One region of the Pallidibacillus thermolactis genome, then DNA from elsewhere that is predicted to be linked to it. Evidence: riboswitches for the same ligand, from Rfam matches in the RefSeq annotation. Region 1 holds a riboswitch; each other region holds the start of a gene.
What was found. Region 1 has a riboswitch for thiamine pyrophosphate ahead of tenA (thiaminase II). Riboswitches for the same ligand answer to the same signal wherever they lie in the genome.
Positions count from the first base shown of each region.

Region 2: it holds a riboswitch for thiamine pyrophosphate, as region 1 does, so the genes downstream of both, OEV82_RS02235 (beta/alpha barrel domain-containing protein) here and tenA (thiaminase II) in region 1, are expected to answer to the same signal.
Region 3: it holds a riboswitch for thiamine pyrophosphate, as region 1 does, so the genes downstream of both, thiT (energy-coupled thiamine transporter ThiT) here and tenA (thiaminase II) in region 1, are expected to answer to the same signal.

Region 1 covers NZ_JAOUSE010000009.1:11,727-19,157, forward strand. The annotation lists gene OEV82_RS05065 (YhgE/Pip domain-containing protein) at 1-272, opposite strand, end outside; gene OEV82_RS05070 (TetR/AcrR family transcriptional regulator) at 386-970, opposite strand; gene OEV82_RS05075 (energy-coupling factor transporter transmembrane component T family protein) at 1,377-2,114, opposite strand; gene OEV82_RS05080 (ABC transporter ATP-binding protein) at 2,111-3,700, opposite strand; gene OEV82_RS05085 (ECF transporter S component) at 3,678-4,274, opposite strand; gene tenA (thiaminase II) at 4,271-4,957, opposite strand; TPP riboswitch at 5,075-5,175, opposite strand; gene OEV82_RS05095 (LysR family transcriptional regulator) at 5,261-6,127, opposite strand; gene OEV82_RS05100 (aspartate aminotransferase family protein) at 6,518-7,431, shown strand, end outside.
Region 2 covers NZ_JAOUSE010000003.1:121,378-128,808, forward strand. The annotation lists gene fliD (flagellar filament capping protein FliD) at 1-1,584, opposite strand, end outside; gene flaG (flagellar protein FlaG) at 1,571-1,939, opposite strand; TPP riboswitch at 2,213-2,322, shown strand; gene OEV82_RS02235 (beta/alpha barrel domain-containing protein) at 2,417-2,602, shown strand; gene OEV82_RS02240 (thiamine phosphate synthase) at 2,592-3,008, shown strand; gene thiS (sulfur carrier protein ThiS) at 3,011-3,214, shown strand; gene OEV82_RS02250 (thiazole synthase) at 3,220-3,987, shown strand; gene OEV82_RS02255 (ThiF family adenylyltransferase) at 3,987-4,997, shown strand; gene OEV82_RS02260 (alkaline phosphatase) at 5,325-6,800, opposite strand; gene OEV82_RS02265 (flagellin N-terminal helical domain-containing protein) at 7,076-7,431, opposite strand, start outside.
Region 3 covers NZ_JAOUSE010000011.1:42,263-49,693, reverse strand. The annotation lists gene OEV82_RS05935 (long-chain-fatty-acid--CoA ligase) at 1-409, shown strand, start outside; gene OEV82_RS05930 (acyl-CoA thioesterase) at 623-1,030, shown strand; gene OEV82_RS05925 (NADP-dependent oxidoreductase) at 1,059-2,075, shown strand; gene OEV82_RS05920 (saccharopine dehydrogenase family protein) at 2,444-3,595, shown strand; gene OEV82_RS05915 (S1C family serine protease) at 4,041-5,465, shown strand; TPP riboswitch at 5,581-5,697, shown strand; gene thiT (energy-coupled thiamine transporter ThiT) at 5,769-6,365, shown strand; gene OEV82_RS05905 (dipeptidase) at 6,403-7,431, opposite strand, start outside.

The DNA of each region.
Region 1 (7,431 bases):
AAATTCCATCCGAAATCTTGATTCTCTTTCAAACTATGAACAATCTCTTCACCAATGTTAATGGATTCTCCCTCTATTTCCGCTCCCTCATCTTCATTAACAACGGCTATTTGAATCCCCTTCGTATTTGCATAGGGGTCCCATGTAGACTCTAAGTTAAACCACGCATAAAGGGCAGGTAATACAGCAATTGCTAATAAAATTAAAGCAAACAATGGAACTCTTTTTATATTTCTTAAATCCTGCTTAAAGATATTGATAACATTCCTCATAGCATCCTCCAATAAAACTATGAATATGACTAGAATAGTTCTTTGGTCAATTTATTTAAAAAATATAGATCATATTTCGATATTCCCTCATTTAGCAAGAACTATGCCAATTGTTAATAGTCTTCATTTTTCATTCCAATTCCCTGAATAAAATATGTATTGATAAGTTCTGCAATTTGATCTTTATCTAATGGTTCATGACGTTCTTTCCAGTCATTAACCAGGTTTACGTACATTTTAAACATTAAAAAGGATGTTATTTTTGGATCACATTTCCGTAATTCTCCACGTTCAATCGCGGTTTCGATTTTTACTTCAATAAATTCACAAATTTCATCTTCTACAGATTTCATTGCTGCAATGACTTCAGGAGTTCCGATTTCCTTTACCTCTTGAGAAAGTTTAATCATTAATTCATGTTCTGATTGAAATTTAGTTATAGTATGTAGAACTTCATTAAAGCTTTTAATAAACGGCTGTCTTCGTGGAATTGCACTTTCTGCAACATCTCTCATTTCAACGACAAATAAATCTATAATTGCTTTTAGCATTTCTTCTTTAGAAGAAAAATATGTATAAATTGTTCCCTTACCTACTTGTGCAATTTTTGCAATTTGATCCATCGTTGTTGCTTTATAACCAAAGTGACTAAAGGATGTCTTTGCGGCATTAATGATTTTTAACTTTTTGTCATTCATCCTTATTGAACCTCCGTTTTTCGACTAAAATACGTAATTGGTCATTAGTCAGTTTAACATTACGGAAAGCATGGAGCAAGTAAAAAATAGTAGGGGCTGTCCAGAAATTAAGTATCTAGTAGATTTTTTTGTTTCATTGACGCGATCATCGAGAGCACAGCACCCGCCTTCTCGACGCGGACACACGTTTATAGACTTTTGGGCAGAACACTTACGCTTTCTCCACAAGAGCTTTTCCTGTTCCTGCTGTACTGAATATGCTTCGTCGGTTCTACACAAGCAGGGACTACGTATGTCGTCGCTATATCTACTTGAACATCTACTACTTTTGACTTTTTGGACAGCCCCACTAGAATTCAAAAAACATAAAAAATTTAAGACTTCTTTTTCAAAAAGATATGAAATCTTAATGAAAAATAATGATCATTACTATTACAATCGCTAATATAGAAACTAAATAACCCCCATCTCTTAATGCCACTTTTGTTGTTCGATAATAGGTTCTGTTTTTTGCTCTGCTAAATCCACGGGCTTCCATTGCAATCGCAATGCGTTCAGATTTCCTAATTCCTTGTGTAAACATCGGGACAGCATAACTTAAAAACATTTTCCAACCATTTTTTTCTTTATATCCTCTCACTTTATGAGCCATTTTCAGCTGATTTAATTCCGATTGGAATAAGGGGATAAAACGAATCCCTGCTAATAGTCCATATGCCCACTTCGGTGAAAGTTTACATTGATGGATTAAACTCATAATAAACAATGTCAAGTTGGTTGTAGAGGTAAATAATAATCCATACGTGACAAAAGCTAACATACGAAAAGCGATCGTCAAACCATGATTTATACTTTCTTGTGTCACATGAAACCACGCCCATTGCCAAATCGTTTCCTGCCCTTTTCCAAAGGCTGCCATCATCCAAAAAATTAAAATAAAAATCCAAAAAAAGGGACATAACCTTTTTAATAAATACGAAATTGTCCATCCTCCTAAAAAAAGACCGATAAGGACGGCTAGAAACCATATTAAGAACGTCACTTTAACATCGGTAATGACCATTAATAGTAACATCACAAGTACATGGGAAAATAGCTTGCACGTGGGATTTATAGTAGCTAAGAATGAATGATTTACCTTCATACTAAAATCTCTTCCCTTCGTTCATGCATCAACTGATAATGAAGAGGTGGTATGATTTTCGTTTTTTGTAATATATCCTGGTTACTAAATAAACCAAATGGCGTTCCTTGATAGGCCATTTTCCCTTTATTCAAAAGCAAGACTCGATCGGAATATCGATCTACCAGATCCATATCGTGGGTTACCATAATAATTGTTGTTCCTTGTTTCTGTCTTTCTTTTAATTGTTTCATCAGTTTATATGTCGTTTTTTCGTCTTGACCAAATGTTGGCTCATCAAGCAATAATAATGCTTGATCAAACAATAACATAGTTGCTACACTTAACCTCCGCTTTTGCCCAAAACTAAGTATAAAAGGATGTTCGTTCTCATGGTCTTCCAACCCGAACTCTTGTATCAGCCTCTTTGTTTTGGCATATATTAATTCTTCTGGCCAATTTCTCTGGCTTCCTCCAAAAGCAATTTCTTCAAATACTGTGTCAGCTATAAATTGATGTTCCGGATTTTGAAAGACAAAACCTACTTGTTCATACAATTCACGATCTGACCAATTCGTTAGTTCCTTACCCTGAATAAATATGTTTCCTTTTTTTATTGGTTCCAAGCGGATAAGACTTTTCAGTAAAGTGCTTTTTCCACTTCCATTTTCTCCAACAATGGAGATCCATTCTCCTTTGTCTATTGCTAGATTAATTTCTTTTACAATAGACTTCCTTCCGTATCCAATTGTCACATTTTCTGCCGAAATGATCGGATTTTCAATTTTATAATCTTTTATTGCAGTCTGACACTTTGATTTAAATTGTTTCGATAATTTGATGGATAATGGATGAGAAGGATTTTCAATAACCTCAATCCACTTGCTTGGATAAAGTTTCGGACGCCAAATTCCCGCTTCTTTCATTTCATTAGTAAAATGATGGATAATGTCCTCGGGCTCTCCATCTCCAATCACATTTCCGCCCTCATTTAACATAATAATCCGATCCATCCACTCAATACAGCCGTCTAACATATGTTCAACAAAAATCATTGTTTGATTTGTTTTTTGAGATAGTCGGTGTAATATTTCAAGTATTTCTTTCCTGCCAGCTGGATCTAACTGAGCAGTTGGTTCATCAAAGAACAGCACCTCTGGCTCCAAGGCTAGTAAACAAGCTAAAGCTAGTCTTTGTTTCATTCCGCCTGATAATGTATCGATAGGGGTTTTCTTATCTACTTTTAAACCGACTTGATTCATTAAATTAGAGATAATATTGTCCATTTCGGTTTGAGGAACGGATCGGTTCTCAAGGCTAAATGCAATCTCTTCATCCACATGCAACATACAAAATTGAGAGTCAGGATCCTGAAACATAATTCCCACATTATCTCTCAGAAATACTTGTCCTGTTACTTCTGCTTCTATATACTCTGGAATGATCCCAGCGAGAGTGGAAATCAAAGTTGATTTCCCACCTCCGCTTGGTCCAAGTATCAATACCTTTTCTCCTTTATTAATAGATAGCGTAATATTTTTCAATATGTGTTCTGAACGGTTATAATAACGGACAGAAAGATCATTACAGCCCAGAAACATGTCCATTGGCATCTTCCTTTTTTCTTTTTTCTTTCATAATTGCATATTGTTCTAACACACCTGTTTTTGCCAATGTATCTACTACTACTTTTGCTAACCAACCGCCAAGAATCATACCGCTGATAATATGAATACCTAACGTAGTTAATAATACCTCTGTCGAGTAATATCCAAAACCTTTTGCCAACAAATTATAAATCATTCCAAAAACGGCCGCCAAAGCACCAGAAAGCATTAAAGTAAAAAGGTTATATCGCTTGTATCTGAATATGGCAAAAGCAATTTCAGAACCAATCCCTTGAAATAGTCCTACTAATAAGGCAGCTAATCCAAAATGACTTCCTGTAAATAATTCCACTGCTGCAGCCGTAACTTCTGCGACAAATGCCGCACCTGGTTTACGAATGATATAGGCAACAATAGGACTAGCGATCACCCAGATGCCAAACATAAAACTGGCACCGACAGGCCCAATTACAGCAGAAATCGGAATCCAAAGTGTAGACCAGCCTAAATAGATCACACCACAAATTACTGATAAAATAACCGCTAAGACGATTTCTTTCATTTTCCAAGTCAAGATTGTATTACCTCCATTTTTACAGGCCAATCCTCAAGTTTATAAGCCATATCCCAAAACATATATTCAAGCTGACAGCTAAGTAAGAAATGTTCCTTCATTTTTTCTTTTTCTATGTTTGTCGCTTCCTTTACCAGTTCATCAAGCCGTGCACAAAACTTTGTTGTGATTGAATCGGTCCGATTGCCATAGAAATGGATCCATTCATAAAATGGATGTGAACGGTCTGGGTTCACTTCTGTTAATAATCGCTTCCCTATTTCCCAGTAAGTCCACGGGCACGGCAATAAAACTGCAATAATTTCACCCAATGTCCCTTCATGAGCAACCGTCAGCATATGCCGTATGTATTGATGTGCGGTTGGAGACAATGGGTACCCTTGTAATTCTTCGTATTTGACATCTGCAACTTGACAAAAGTTATGATGTGGATGTGTTTCACTATTCAAAATAAAAGAAATTTGCTTATTAAACATTTCCATATCCTTACGATCTTTACACTTTGAAATTGCCATTCCATAGATTCGTATAAAGGCATTTAAATACTCAAAGTCTTGCTTTACATAATGAATTAGTTGTTCCTTCTTTAAATCTCCATTTGCTATTCCCTGTACAAATGGATGCTCAAAAATAGCATTAAAAATCGGATCTGCTTCTTTTCTCAGTTCTACAGAAAAACTCATGTTTATTTATGCCTCCTTATTAGTTATAGTGGAAGACGCTAGTTAGGAAGCAATTGCAGAATAAAGACATAAAAAAACCGCACCAAAATGGAGCGGCAGAATACTTTTAAATATACTCTTGCACGGACTCCACTTCCCTACGCTAGTATGAACTAGATCAGGTTCAAAGGGTCCGGGATACTTCCCGTCTCAGCCGAAAGGCTCCCCTAGTGTCTTCCTATACATTCCTATTCATTTAATTATCACTTTACACACACTTTTCAGTAAAGTCAATACAATCTTACATAAGTTAATAATTTTATTTCACCATACCCTTTGTAAAACACTACAAAATGTTTGAATATTAGGTTCTTCTGAGCGAACCTTTAAGTTAATACAAAACGTAGTAATCGGTTCGGATACAGGTTGAAGGATGGTGATAGAGCCCTCCTCCAACTCTTTTTTTATAATATTTTCTCCTAATATGGCATATCCGGTTCCATTTAATACAGCACTTTTAACCGTTTCATCGCTGCCACCAACCACAATCATAGATTGAGGCTGCAACTTGCTTGTTTTGAAATAGCGGTTAATAATACTACTGAAACTACAATTTTTATCGTAAGAGATAAATGGATACAGACCAAAGATATCTTCCAAACTACGATCTTTGCTAATTTGTGAGGACACAACCAAAAAAGTTTTTTCTTCCTCTAAAAAGATTTGTCTCATATCTATTTCATGAAAATTACCAGCAATGATTGCAATATCTGCAACATGGTCCTTCACACTTTGAATGGCATGTGCACTATTTAATGGTAGAAGATTCACCCGAACGTTCGGATACAATTCCTTATAATGTTTTATAATGTGTGATAACCGCCTTGTACAGTAGTATTCAGATGCTGCTATTGTTAAAATTCCTTTAGGTCCATGCAATTCTTCCATTTCTTTTTCCATTTGGGCAATAAGTGAAAATATCTGATCAACGTGAACCTTTAGCTGTTTTCCAGCAGTCGTTAATACTGTCCTTTTTCCAATTCTTGTAAAAAGGGTATGATTAAGCTCTTTTTCAAGAGATTGTATTTGTAACGTAATGGTGGGTTGTGTGTAGCCTAATTTGTTTGCTGCCTTGGATAAATTCAATTCCTCTGCAACAACTTTGAAGGTTTTTAAATGTCGTAGTTCCATTCCACTACCTCTTTCTTAAAAAACCCCTCTTCGGAAGAATGTAAGTTATCTTAATTATAACATTGCAATAAATTATCTAATGAAATCAAGTATCAATAATGATTTATATTTTATAGACAATTATGATTATTTTAATAATAATATATAAATTTTTTCAATAGTTAAGTAGCTTCATTTTTTTCGGTTTCACGACCAAATATCTATACTTCTCTCTCTCCATCTATTTTTGATTCAAAAATGGGATTATAGGCACTCTTTTATCGAAACGATTGCACCCTGTACACTTTCGCTTTTTCAACTATTAAGAATTCCTATCGTTCATATTTGACCAGTTATCTATGTTGTGAAAAAATTCATATTAATAAAAATATTATATTAGGAGAGATAAGTATGATAGATTGGCATACGATTAATGGCGAAGGCTTTTTAGCACCAACAATGGCAAAAGATTTTCCCAATCTGCCAGTCGTAAAATCAGAAGGATTATTTTACATTGGCGTTGACGGGAAAAAATATCTTGATTTTACATCAGGAATTGCTACAGAGAATACCGGACATAGACATCCAAAAGTTGTAGAAGCCATTAAAGAACAGCTAAAACATTTAGTTCATGGGCCGATTGGCATTATCAATTACGAATCCATTATGTTATTGGTAAAAAAGCTAAGAACTATTTTACCTGAATCCCTCAATTGCTTTTTCTTTGGAAATAGTGGGGCAGAAGCGATTGAAGGTGCAATCAAGCTCGCCCGGCATGTGACTAAAAGAAATTATATCATTTCTTTCCTCGGTGGGTTTCACGGAAGAACGATGGGAGCCTTAAGCTTAACGACGTCTAAAAGTAAGTATAGAAAAAATTTACCTGTTGGTGCGGGAATGACGTATCAACTGCCGTATGCAAAGCCGACTGAGACACCTGAAGGACTTGATCTGCAAATCTATTGGTCCCAGCAAGTTGAAAAGGATTTTAATAGACTATTCAATCATCAAGTAGCCCCTGAAGAAGTGGCAGCCGTCATATTAGAACCGGTACTTGGTGAAGGCGGATATGTAGTCCCGCCAAAAGCTTGGTTACAAAAAATAAGGGAAATTTGTGATCAACATGGAATCCTGTTAATTTTTGATGAAGTACAGACCGGATTTGGACGAACTGGAGACTGGTTTGCAGCCAATCGATTTAATGTAACTCCAGATATAATGGCCATTGCTAAAGGAATCGCCAGCGGATTGCCACTCAGTGCAACTGTAGCTTCAAGAGAATTGATGGAACAATGGACAGTGGGGAGTCATAGTACAACATTCGG
Region 2 (7,431 bases), on a different contig from region 1:
ATATTGATCAACAAACCCCTTAATCGTTTCAAATAGTTTCTCGTTGTCGTTATTCACACTAATCGTTACAGGTTGTGCACTACCCGCTTCCATTGTATTTTTTAACGTAAAAGATACGCCGTTGATAGTAAAGGTGTTGGAGGATCTTTCCGTTTTTAATCCGTTAATCGTGAACTCTGCATTATGACCGTCATTATACAGCGTTGACTCTTCCAGCTCGCTCAAGTTTGTACTTTCCGTAAACTCATTAAATCGTAAAATATCCGTTAAAAACCCTTTTTCTATAATAATATCGGACTTATCTTCGTCATTAAATTTACCGGTTTCCGTCCGTGTAAGTGTCACTTGATCTGTAAAGGAATCATAAAACATCATTAAGCCTAAACTCGAATTATTGACTTTATTCATCACACTATTCAAGGATGTCGTTCCACTGACGATAAAGTTCTCATACATTTTACCTTCTGAAGTATGGGTGGCTAAGTCAAACGTGAAGTAATTTTGCTTAGATGTAATGTCGATATGTAATGTTTCTGTTTCATCTGTAAACTGCTCTTCCAAAAAATGATCTGTAAAAGTAATTTGGCCAGTATCATAATTTATCGTGGCGATTACTTCTTCTCCACGTTTAAAGTTCCCCATTCGTGATCCATTTTGTTCATTTCCATCTCGTATTATCGGTTCATCGGTAAAAGTGGTGTCCCCAATGGTAATATTGATACTTCCTTCTTTAAGTGCACCTGTGATTTGAATCGTATTTTGAATTTTGTCATCTTTTTTAGTTAACGTTCGCGTTTCTTTCTTTTCATTGACAACATAATCAACTTCCACGACATCATTAATATTTAACGTGTTTTTAAACTCAATCGTTCCATCTGAATGGACGAAAGCTACATTTTCATCTGTATCTGGCCAACTTTTACCCTCTTCTTCGGAAGTCTTAAAAATAACGTTGATCCCTTTTCCATTCACTTTAATTGAAATATCAGTAGAAAATGAATCCGATTCATTATTTTGTAATGTTTGTCCTTCTTTTAAGTTTAATTTCACAACTTTTCGATTATCGTGATTAATTTTAATTGATTCACTTTCTAATCCACCTTGTTTCCATTCAAAATCGGCGTTTTTAAACGAATCGCTAATAAAATAAAGGCCTTTATTTACATCAACTTTATGATTCTTATCGGCTGATATTCCTTCTGCATTTTTCATTGTCGCAGCCTTTGCTAATCGTGTAATCTCAGAAATTGTATACGTACCTGTTCCCGCTCCATTTGCTACCGTTGCTGTAACGAAATCTTCATTCGTACTTGTCACACTACGGATACGATAATTTTGCGTACGTGTAAATTCAAACAATTCATTCTGAAAGTCAAATAAAAGTTTATTAATTTCGCGATAAGCATCCCGCTTCCACTCTAACAATGTTTTTTCCTTTTCAATTTTTGTCAGTGGAATTCGTTCGGCTTTCATTAAGTCGGAAACGATGGAGTCAATATCCATACCACTTGCTAAACCACTAACCCGTACACCAACCATGATAGTTTCACTTCCTTTTCCATTCCTTCTATCAAATCTTCTCATTTATTATTAAACCGATTCGTTCCGCCATTGCCGCATATAAATCGAGCATTTTTTTTGGCGGCACTTCTCGAATGACTTCCTTTGTTTCCTCATCAATAATTTGGACATAATATTCTCCAAGTTTTTCATGCATCGTAAATTTTAAAGCAGTGTATGTAGGGCTCAAAAAATCATTTAAGGCTTGGATTACATCTTGAACTTGTTTTTTACCTCCATCAACTTGTCCTGCTGCTTTAGGACCCTCATATCCTTTTGTATCATATTTGGACGGATAAATCTCTTCTTTTAATGAGTTTGTTAGCCTACTTACTGTATCTGTATTTACCATTCGATGGGAAGCAATATGTTTTACCATTCAACATCCCCCTAAAGTTTTTTCGCACATAGATATCTACTTTTTTTATCGGCATAAAGAAAAAAGATTTAACGAATAAATCATATATTCAAAAGATAACAGGCTTCATTCCAAATACAATCCTTGTACACACAAATATAACGCTATGATTGAAACTTTTTTAATGAAAAGGCGCTCTAAATTCAGATTAAGAAAAAACTGGTCACCGTTCTGTAAATAATGTTTGCAAATACAGAAAAGTGTGTTAACATGGAATCGTTAAAAAATTTAATATTGAACCACTAGGGGAGCCTTTGAGAAAGGCTGAGATTAAAGTGTGGACTTTAAGACCCTTAGAACCTGATCTGGACAATGCCAGCGTAGGGAAGTGGAATTTTGGAACATGACCAATTTGGTTCATGTTTATGTTCACATGCCACTTTCCGCAATGGAAAGTGGCTTTTTAATATTCAAATGCGCTTGAAAGGAAGGACTTATGTGGAATTACACGCCATAACAGACGGGAAAAAAACCGCTACAGAGTTGGTCAAGGCTATTTTAGCCATTGCTGATGAGGTGGACTATATCCATATTCGAGAAAAAACAAAACAGACAAGTGAAGTCATTCAACTGGTAGAGCAGCTTTTAACAAAAGGTGTACAAAAAAAAACTCGTGATCAATGACCGGCTGGATGTTGCACTATTAACCGGGATACCGAATGTTCATCTTCCTGGAGCTGGATTGCCTGTCAAGTTAGTCAAACAAAAATTTCCTGAAATTAAAGTGGGTGTAAGTGTACATTCACTAGCAGAAGCGGTTATCGCAGCAGAAGATGGTGCTGATTATTGTCTATTTGGCCATGTATTTCCAACAAATAGTAAAAAAGGGATACCGGGAAAAGGGACAAAATTGTTGAAAGAAATTGTGCAAAAAGCAGGCATTCCTGTTCTGGCAATCGGCGGGATCACACCCGATAATATGACAGAGGTTGCGGCCACAAAAGTAAGTGGCATTGCAGTAATGTCGGCTATTCTTTCTGCACAAAATCCAAAAGAAGCAGCAAAACTTTTTCGGAAAGAAAGGGATTGATTATGCAACTCGTTATTAACGGTCAACAAGTGGAAGTGGAAAATGGGATCAAAAATATAGAAGATTTATTACACCATTTCCAATTGCAAGAAAGAATTGTGGTTATCGAACAAAATGGGGAAATAGTCGAAAAAGGACAATATGACATTCAACCCGTCAATGACGGTGACAGAATTGAAATTGTTCAATTTGTTGGAGGAGGATGAAAAACATGTTAAAAATTGGAGATAAAACATTTCGGTCACGACTATTATTAGGTACAGGAAAATTCCCGTCCTTTGAAATTCAAAAGAAAGCCGTTGAAGTGTCTGAGACGGAAATTTTAACGTTCGCAGTAAGAAGAATGAATATTTTTGAACCTTCGCAGCCAAATTTTTTAGAAATGCTTGACCTTTCAAAGTATTCCCTGTTACCAAATACCGCTGGAGCAAAAACGGCCGAAGAAGCGGTTAGAATTGCCAAACTTGCCAAAGCTTCAGGTTTATGTGACATGGTAAAAGTCGAAGTCATTGGCGATGATCAAACATTATTGCCGGACCCGATTGAAACATTACGCGCATCTGAAATGTTACTGGAAGAAGGATTCATTGTTCTTCCGTATACGTCCGATGATGTGGTTTTGGCAAAAAGGTTAGAAGAGTTAGGTGTTCATGCCATTATGCCGGGCGCTTCTCCGATAGGATCCGGTCAAGGGATTGTCAATCCTTTGAATCTATCATTTATTATTGAACAGGCCAATGTCCCGGTTATTGTGGATGCAGGTATCGGGTCACCGGCGGATTGTGCCCTGGCGATGGAAATGGGGGCGGATGGAGTATTATTAAATACGGCCGTATCGGGTGCAAAAGACCCGGTAAAAATGGCAAAAGCAATGAAGTTAGCTGTAGAAGCGGGCAGACTCGGATATGAAGCAGGACGGATTCCGAAAAAATGGTATGCTGAGGCAAGCAGTCCGACAGAAGGAATGTTAACACCATAATGGAACGTTATTCACGACAAATGTTATTTTCAGAAATTGGTGAGGAAGGGCAAAAAAAGCTACTGGATAGCCATGTCCTCATTGTCGGCGCAGGAGCACTTGGTTCAGCCAGTAGTGAAATGTTGGCCCGGGCCGGCATCGGTAAAATCACGATTATTGACCGGGATTATGTTGATTGGAGTAATCTTTCCCGCCAACAATTATATACCGAAGAAGACGTCAAACAACAGTTACCAAAAGCGATTGCTGCGAAAAAGCATTTACAATCGATTAATTCCAATATTTCCATTGAAGCGATAGTCGGTGATTTCTCCCTTGAATATGAAGATGTAGTAAAACACGTCGACTTCATGATTGACGCGACTGACAATTTTGAAACGAGATTTTTTATGAATGATGTAGCAATGAAGCATGGGATACCGTGGATTTATGGCGCTGTCGTCCGAAGTTATGGGACGACGGTTTCTATCGTACCACATAAGACACCGTGTTTTCATTGTCTCCTTGATGCCATTCAATCTGACGGCATGACCTGTGATACAGTTGGTGTAATTAGCCCGGCAGTTCAAGTGGTTTCTTCTTATCAAGTAACCGAAGCATTAAAATATTTAGTGTCAGGGGAAGTGTCAAAGCAATTAGTTTCCTTTGATGTTTGGACAAGGCAATATTCATCGGTTAATCTGACAAAGTTAAAGAAGGCGGATTGTCCATCCTGTGGAAAAAACCCAACGTATCCATTTTTGTCCCGGGACAATCAATTAAAAACAGCAGTGTTGTGCGGGCGAAATACGGTACAAATCCGGCCACAACAAAAACAAGTAACCTCTCTTGCAGAGATTAAAAATCATTTACGTCCACTCGTGAAAGATTTAAAAGGAAACGATTATTTATTGTCCTTTACAGTAGAGAATCATCGTGTCGTCCTATTTCAAGACGGCAGAGCCTTGATTCATGGAACGAAAGAAGAGAAAAAAGCGAGGAATATCTATCAACGATTTTTCGGGGCATAATCTGAACATGACAATTTAACAGACAATGTTTTCAACAAAAAGCTCCAGAGTCGGAGAGGAACAGGACGTTTGATAACCTTAAATGAAACTCTACTTCTTCCTGTTCTCTCTCCCATAAACATGACGGTTTTCTTGTTTGTTATCTTTTAAATTTCTTTAACAGCGGCAGTTCGCAGTTCATCTACGTAGGTTCTCATGACAAGAGAAAACGGGACCTCTCTAAAGGCATGCTTAAGACAAATAAGAAGAACATGATCTTTTATGAAAAAACAATCACTTTTTAAAGTTAAAGGCTGATCGAAATTGATCAGCCCATATATTGGTCTATTATTCTTCTTCATTGTTTTCACTTTGGACAGGAATATCATGGATCTCAACCTTTGCACCAATCAATTCAAAAATGATTTTTGCTTGATCGGTATTATCTAGGTGGCCGGCAAATTTTTCACTGGATGGACCGAAGGCGTATACATTCACATCCTCTCCCGTGTGTCCACCTGTTGTCCATCCGGTATTGGAACGTGTATCATAAATTTTTTCAATGGCATCATCCACAATTGTTCGCAAATCTTCATCTCCTGAATGTAACGCCTCTTTAACCGATTGAATTTCCTCGTCCGTTAGTTCAAAACCAACGTTTTGAATGGTTAAAACTTCTTCAATTGGTTTACCTTCATCCACTAATTGGGCTGCCATCCAATCAGGAGTTGCATTGGCTGCTTTAATGGGTGCTGGATCCCAAATATAGTTCGATCCTTGAGCTAAAGAAAATCCGCCAGTGGAGTGATCGGCAGTGGCAACGACTAATGTATGTCCATCTTCTTTCGCAAAATCAATCGCGACTTTAAAGGCCTCTTCAAAACTTGCCATCTCACTCATAGTTCCGACAATATCGTTATCGTGACCAGCCCAATCAATTTGACTACCTTCTACCATTAAGAAAAAACCCTCTTCAATTTGATTTAACCGTTCAATTGCTTCTTTCGTCATTTCCGCTAAGGAAGGTTGTTCATCTGGACGATCAAGTTCTTTATCCATCCCCACCGGTGCAAATAAACCGAGCACTTTTTCATTATGATCCTTTCTTAATTCCTCAGCGGTTTTCACATAGCTATATCCAGCATCTTGAAACTCTTGGGCAAGATTACGATCTTCTCGTTCAAAAAACGCTATACCGCCTCCTAAAATGACATCGATTTTATGTTCATCATGAATCATTTCATCAAAATAATCATCGGCAATTTCATTTTGATTATTTCGACTAGGATCATGGGCTCCATAACTGGCCGGGGTGGCATGGGTCACCTCAGATGTCGAAACGATACCAGTCGCCTTCCCTTGTTCCTTCGCTGCTTCTAAAACAGTTTTCACTTCTGTCCCGCCATCATTATCAATGTTTACTGAATTGTTATACGTTTTAATTCCGCTAGCCATGGATGTCGCCGAAGCAGCAGAGTCGGTAATATTTTCCTCCGGATCTTCTGGATAGGTCATTTGCTGACCGACTAAGTATTCATCAAAAGCGGTTTTTTCTACGAATTGTGTGGTAGGGTCATCCTTTAAGTAACGATAAGCGGAAGTATAGGAAACACCCATCCCGTCACCGATTAAGAAAATAATATTTTTTACTTCATCAGTCTTTGTTGCATCATCTTTTTCAGCCGTTTGTTCGGTTACATTCCTTTGTTCATCGGTTTCCTCCGGCACATCGGAACTTTCAGCCGCACCTGAACAACCCGCTAATGCAATCGCCGATGCTGCAGCTAGTGGTACAATCTTTTTCTTCCAATCTTTTATGACCATCTGATTCCCTCCTAACATACATCTACATACAACATACGAAAATAATGTTTAAAGGGAATAAATGGAAGTTAAATGTTTTATAAATGTTTTGTAAATAGTCGGGAACTATGCAGGAACTGGTGTTTCTAGAAGACTAATTATGTAGGCTTTCTCTATGTAAATTGGATTCATTTATTCTTGCCTATTATTTCAGAGAAAGTATTAGGCAGGCATTTAAGGGGCATTTTTTTCAAAAAAGACAGAGAGCCATGTAGGACCCTCTGCCATATCGAAGATTAACGAAGAAGTTGAAGTACACCTTGTGGTAATTGGTTCGCTTGAGCAAGCATCGCTTGAGAAGCTTGTGCTAAAATCGCATTCTTCGTTTGTTCCATCATCTCTTTCGCCATATCAACATCACGGATACGAGATTCAGCTGCTGTTAGGTTTTCAGAAGATGTGCTTAAGTTGTTGATTGTGTGTTCTAGACGGTTTTGGTTAGCACCAAGTTTTGCTCTTTCGTCAGATACTAATTTAATAGCCCCATCTAAAGTATCAACTGCCGCATCTGCACCTTCTTGTGTTGAGATATCAAGACCGTTTACTGTCAATCCAGTTGAAGACATATCTCCGATACTGATTGTTATAGCTT
Region 3 (7,431 bases), on a different contig from region 1:
TACAATTCGTGACGGATGGTTATATACAGGTGATATTGCTTATATGGATGATGAAGGATATTTATATATCGTTGATCGGAAGAAGGATATGATTATTGCAAGCGGATACAATGTGTATCCAAGGGAAGTGGAAGAAGTATTATATGAGCATCCCGCAATCAAAGAAGCAGTTGTCATTGGCATACCTGATGCATATCGGGGAGAAAATGTAAAGGCTGTCATTGTTTTAAAAGAAAAGACTAAATTAAGTGAAAATGAATTAATTGAGTATTGTCGTGAAAAGTTAGCTCCATATAAAGTTCCTAGGGTAGTTGAATTTCGCGAGGAGCTACCAAAAACAAGCGTAGGAAAAATATTAAGACGAAGAATAAGGGAAGAATCACTACAAAATAGTCAAAAAGATTTATAGAATACCAAATTTTTATTAAATAGTAAGTCTTTAATAAAAAACTGCTTCTATCAATGTAAGTTTGTTAGCATATAGTTTACTTGATAATTGGTAAATTGCGTTTTAAAATCATTATAACAACTGAATAGTCATAATAGTTAGAATTAATATTTTCGGGTATATGAATAAACGAAGGTGGTACGATCGAATATCTAGCCTTAAGGAGTTGGAACTATGTATGAGTTTGAAATAATGGTACGCTTTGGAGAAACGGATGCAGCAGGTCATGTAAATAATGCGAGTTATTTTATTTATTTTGAAGAAGCAAGAATCCGCTTTTTTGAAGAACATGATTTTTATAACAACTCGAATTCAAAAAAACCAGGTTTTATTTTAGCCTCTACAAAATGTGATTATATTTCTCAAGCATATGCTCGTGACCGTTTAAAAATTCGAACGGAAGTCGCCTCTATAGGTAATAAAAGTTTTACCTTTGCGCATGAGGTAATAAATGTGAAAACTGGTAAACTTATTGCCCGTTCAACCGCAACAATCGTAACATTTGATTACGAAGAACAATGTTCGATACCTATTCCGAAATATATTCGTGAAAAACTACAAGCGCAGTTAATTGAATATTAAAGAACTTACTATTACAGGAGGAAAGACAATGAATAAAGTGAATCGAACTATAATACTGGCTAGCCGTCCTGTAGGGATGCCTAGTAAAGAGAATTTTACAATGGAAACAGGACCAATTCCGCAAGTAAACAAGGATGAAGTTCTAATCAAAACCATCTATCTGTCTGTTGATCCGTATATGCGCGGTCGGATGAGTGGCATAAAAACATATGTAGATCCCTTTGAAATAAATAAACCGTTAGTTGGTGGCGTTGTCGGTAAAATTGTTGAATCGAAAAATGAACGATTTAAAGAAGGGGATTATGTAGAAGGACATTTACCGTGGTCGGATTATAGTATATCAAAAGGGAAAAACATACGAAAAATTGACCCGAATATTGCTCCCATCTCAACTGCACTAGGTGTTGCTGGAATGCCAGGACTTACCGCTTATTTTGGTATGTTAGATATTGGAAAACCAAAAGAGGGGGAAACCGTAGTTGTCTCTGGTGCGGCAGGCGCTGTCGGGTCAGTTGCCGGACAAATCGCGAAATTAAAAGGTTGTAGAGTCGTAGGAATTGCAGGTTCCCAAGAAAAGCTTGATTATCTAACAAAAGAGTTAGGTTTTGATGCGGCGATTAATTATAAATCTGAAAACGTATATGTACAGTTAAAAGAAGCTTGTCCAGACGGAGTGGATGTGTACTTTGATAATGTTGGTGGCGAAGTTTCCGATTTGTTAATGCGAATCATGAATTTCCATTCAAGAATAGTTTTATGTGGTCAAATATCACAATACAATAATACAGAGGTCGAATATGGGCCAAGAATTCAAGGGAAACTTGTGACTCATAGTATTTTAATGCAAGGATTTATTGTATCGAATTATTCAACTCGTTTTAAAGAGGGGTATGAACAATTAGGAAAATGGATCAAAGAAGGAAAAATAAAATATCGAGAAACGATTACTGACGGATTAGAGAATGCACCGGATGCATTTATTGGACTTTTTACGGGCGAAAATATCGGAAAACAGCTTGTTCGGGTAGCAAAAGAGGATGAATAGTCGCTATAGCCAGATGTTTGTAAAAAAATTATGATTTAATTAAACATTAAGTCTAAACAAAAAAGAAAACGTTTACAAATAAGATAAAAAGGTTTACAATATAGTTAGACCGACATGTCAAAACATTTTGATTATTGTAATTGTAGTTTCCTCCATCTTTTTCCAGCTGTTTAAATGAACAGCAACTTTGGTCCAGTTCATTAATGACATTATTTACATGTCATTGTTGAACTGGATTTTTTTGAACTGGATTTTTTTAAGAAATAAATTGAACCATTTCATAATATGATAGTTATATAGCAGTTAATGATAACAAGGAGTAGATATGTTAAGAATCTGCCAGATTGCTAATAAAAGGGGGAGAGTTTTTGAAAATCGGCGTATTAGGTGCTGGATTAATGGGAAAAGAAGCGGCTAGGGACTTATCAAAAAGTAGTGGTGTTACCTTTGTTGGTATTGCAGATGTGAATTATGGACGAGCAAAAAAAGCTGAATTAGAAATCGGCTCTGATAAAGTAAAAGCATTTAAAGTGAATGCTGACAATGAAGAAGAATTAGAAAATTACATGAAACAATTTGATTGTATTATTAATGCATTATTTTATTCTTTTAATGTAAAAGTGGCGAAAACAGCAATAAAAGTCGGTGTACATTCTGTTGATTTAGGTGGACATATTGGTCACATAACGGATGAAGTTCTAAAGTTAGAGGAAAAAGCAAAGGCAGCGAATGTGACCATTATTCCTGATCTTGGGGTTGCACCGGGAATGATAAATATTTTATCTGGTTATGGTGTGAGTAAATTATCTAAAGTAAAATCCATTAAATTATATGTTGGTGGTATTCCACTTCGGCCAGAGCCACCATTAGAATATAATCATGTTTTTTCAATGGAAGGTTTGTTCGATCATTATACAGACCCTGCTTTAATTATTCGAAATGGAAAATTGATGGAAGTTCCTTCATTATCTGAGGTTGAGCCAATATACTTTGAAAAATTTGGTCCATTAGAAGCCTTTCATACATCTGGAGGAACATCGACCTTATCAAAATCATACCCCGAATTAGAGACATTAGAGTATAAAACGATCCGCTATCCTGGCCATGCTGAAAAAGCAAAACTTTTAGTTGATTTAAATTTAACGAGAAATGATTACTTTGTCGAAATAGATGGGATGAAAGTTAATCCAAGAAAAGTATTATTAAAAGTTTTAGATCCAATCGTAGAATTGAAGGATAAAGAAGATGTTACACTTCTTCGGGTTATCGTTTCCGGGTTGAAAGATATAAAAGAGGTTTCCTATACTTATGAAATGATTTGTTATAAGAACAATAAAGAAAACGTGACTGCAATGGCTCGATCAACAGCTTATACAATATCTGTAGTTGCCCAAATGATTGCTAAAGGGGTAATTAATAAGAGAGGTGTATTTCCACCTGAGCAAGTCGTTCCTGGTCAAACGTACATTGAAGAAATGGAAAAAAGAGGTGTAATGATTACTGAAAAAATAAGTGAATAAATGAAAAAAGAGCAGGATATCCAAAGTATCCTGCTCTCATCAACGTTATTTTGCACAATGGTATTGAAATAAATGATAATCCTTAAATAAAAAGGAAAAACAAACGTTCGTTAGTATTCTTTTTTCAAAACAATATTTAAAAATTATTATTGATTAATTCGGTTGCAATAATTTTTCGTCGAAAGATGATTCTTATTTTCCGGGATCATCTTTTTTATTTTTACTATTATTGCAAGTTGTTTTTTGAAGAAGATGATTATATTTTTTTTCGTTTTATTTAAAATTAATATTGATGATATAATGACCGTGATAAAAATTCTGTTTTAACGTATTAAGTAATGTTATATCAATGATCGTTTTCAACAATTTTTTCATCTCTTTTCACAGTTTTTTCATAAATGTTGACTACAATAGATGTGAGAAGTAGGGAGTGAGGGTAGAGAAAATGGATAATCATACAAAAAATCAATCAAATTTTGATTCAAATGAAAGTTTAAATTCACCAGAATCAGTTAATAGCGAAAATCGTAAACAGACTAATTATAAGGATCAGCAATTCCAATTACAACAAACTAGTACACAGAAGGTGAATAGTTTTGAAAGTGAGCATGGTGAACAAAGTGATATTATCAACAAATATGAAAGCTCAAATGATTATAGGGATACTTTTGAAGGTATAAATAAGCACGATGATCAAAAATTCAAACTAAAAAATAGCATGAAAAAACGTTGGTTTAAAAAAGTAGTTTCCTATTTGTTAGTCGGTGTAATAAGTTCGGCTTTAACCATTTCAGCGATAGCTTATTTTGATCTACCTTTTGAAAATGGCGATCACTCATCTAATTCGACACAGCTACAAAATAAATCATCTGATGTGGAATATACTCCAACCTTTGCTTCAGCTGACAATGCATCTATAGCTGATATAGTTGAAGAATTATCTCCTACAATTGTGGGGGTAATTAATTTACAACAGCTTAACAACCAGTTTTATTTCCAACAAGAAAATGTCCAAGCTGGAACAGGTTCTGGAGTTATTTTCCATAAGGATGATCAATATGGATATATTATTACAAATAACCACGTCATTGAAGGAGCGAATGAAGTTGAAGTTTCTTTATATGATGGTGAAACGGTAAAAGCTGAAATAGTTGGAGCGGATGCGTTAACCGATTTAGCAGTATTGAAGATCGATCAAGCTCATGTTGATAAAGTTGCAAGTTTTGGTGATTCAAGTAAATTACGTCCAGGAGATGAAGTCATTGCAATTGGTAATCCACTAGGACTTGAATTTTCTAGAACCGTTACACAAGGGATTATTAGTGCAATTGACCGAACAGTTGGAGTAAAAACTTCTGCAGGTGAATGGGAATTAGATGTAATCCAAACCGATGCAGCAATAAATCCAGGAAATAGTGGTGGTGCTTTAATTAATGCAAGTGGAGAAGTAATCGGTATAAATAGTTTAAAAATTGCCGATGAAAGAGTAGAAGGTTTAGGTTTTGCTATTCCAGCGAACGATGTTCTTCCAATTGCAGAACAATTAATCGAGAATGGACAAGTCAAACGACCATTCATCGGAATCGAAATGTATGATATGGCTGACATTGTTCAGTTTTATCGTCAGAGTATGTTCGGAAATATTGAACAAGGTATTGTTGTAGCAGGGGTTAAAGAAGGTTCACCCGCTGCAAAGGCTGGTCTGAAAGTAAATGATGTTATTGTAGGTATTAATGGTAATGAAGTGAAAAATACAACTGAGCTACGAAAATATTTGTATAGTAAAGTGAAGCCTGGAGATACTATAGAGCTTGAGTTTTATCGTGAAGGTAAAAAACAATCCGTTTCAGTAAAAACGAATGAAAGTTGATTACACATGAGTTAGAAATAGGGCTGTCTTTATGACAGTCCTAAATTTATACGTTTTTCATATAAGCGTTGTATTTTTCTTGTTATCGTTTATAATTAAAGATGATATGAAACAACGTTTCCACAGGGGGAGCTTATGCTGAGAGTGAATAAATTGACGATATGTCTTTTTATTCTGACCCTTTGAACCTGTTCAGTTAGTACTGGCGTAGGGATTGTGGAAGAAAAGAGAATGTACGTAATCTTTTCTCCTTTTCTGAGCTTCCTATGGAACGTTTCGTTAAATTACATAGGAGGTTTTTTTATGCGCACAAATCAATTACAACCACTCATTGAAACATCGATTTTGGCAGCATTAGCGTTTATTATCGATTTATTACCATCGATACAATTAGGACCATGGATATCTATTTCCTTCGCAATGGTCCCTGTGTTCATTCTATCTTTTAGATGGGGATTTAAATATGGTGTATTATCTGGATTTCTCTGGGGAGTACTTCAAGTAATTTTCGGTGATGCTTATATCCTTCATTGGTTTCAGTTTATAATTGAATACTTTGTTGCATTTGCTTTTATTGGTTTTGCCGGATTGTTTATGGGAATGATACAAAATTGTTTTGACGAAGGGAAGAAGAACATTGGTTTTTTCTATATAATAATAGCTACATTTGTTGGTAGTTTTGCTCGTTATCTAGTTCATTATATTGCTGGTATAGTTTTTTGGGGAAGTTATGCGCCCGAAGGCCAACCGGTTTGGTTGTACTCTTTAGTCGTAAATGGTCCAGCTGGATTAGGTTCATTCTTGTTCTGTATTATCGTACTTATTTTATTAATTTCAATATCCCCTCGTATATTAACAGAAAGTAGAAGGAAAAATATGTCTGTACGACTAAATAAATAATTTTTAACCCCCATCCAATTAAGGAAGGGGGTACATCTTATTTGAATCGTATTTCAGCCAATTCATTCCAATATTCACACATCGTTTGCATCCCTTTATAAAAATTCTCTAAATGGAAATGTTCATTTGGAGCATGGAAGTTTTCACTATCTAGAGAAAACCCTAGTAAGACAATTGGGACTTGTAAAATTTGAGCAAAGTCAGCGACAATTGGTATAGAGCCACCGCTACGAATATAAGCTGTTTCGGTACCGTAAATTTTAGAAGCAGCACGACCTGCTGCTTGAATTGCCGGGTGATTAAGCGGTGTTACAAAAGGAGCACCGGAATCAAATGGAGTAATTTTTACTGTCACTCCTTTCGGTTTATGTTTCTCAATATGTTGTTTAATAAGTTCTAAAATTTGTTCAGGTTCTTGATTGGGTACTAAACGACATGTGATCTTTGCGCTAGCTTGGTTTGGTAAAACGGTTTTAATTCCTTCCTCTTGAAAACCGCTATACATCCCATTAATTTCTAATGTTGGACGATAACTCGTTCTTTCGTAAAAACTGTATCCAGGTTCACCAAATAATTCAGGAACACCAAGTTCTGTTCTCACCTTTTCATCGTCTAATTGTAAAGCATTAATCGCTTGTTTTTCCTCATCTGTTATTGATAGTACATTATCATAAAATCCATCGACCATTATACGTCCTTCTTCATCATGAAAAGTGGATAATAATTGAACGAGAGCATGGGCTGCGTTTTGAACACCGCCACCATAGGCACCGGAATGAAGGTCGGTTTTTGCTCCTTGAATGTCAATTTGTAAACCAGTTAATCCTCTTAATCCGTATGTAATGGAAGGTTTTCCTTTTTCAATCATACCAGTATCGGAAATCACTAAGACGTCAGCTTGCAATAATTCCTTATTTTCTTCAATAAACTTAGGTAAGTGAGGGCTACCGATCTCCTCTTCACCTTCAATTATTATTTTTATGTTTATTGGTAGCTTCCCTTCCGTTTTTAATAATGCTTCCAATGCTTTTATATGCATAAAAACTTGTCCTTTGTCATCACTGGC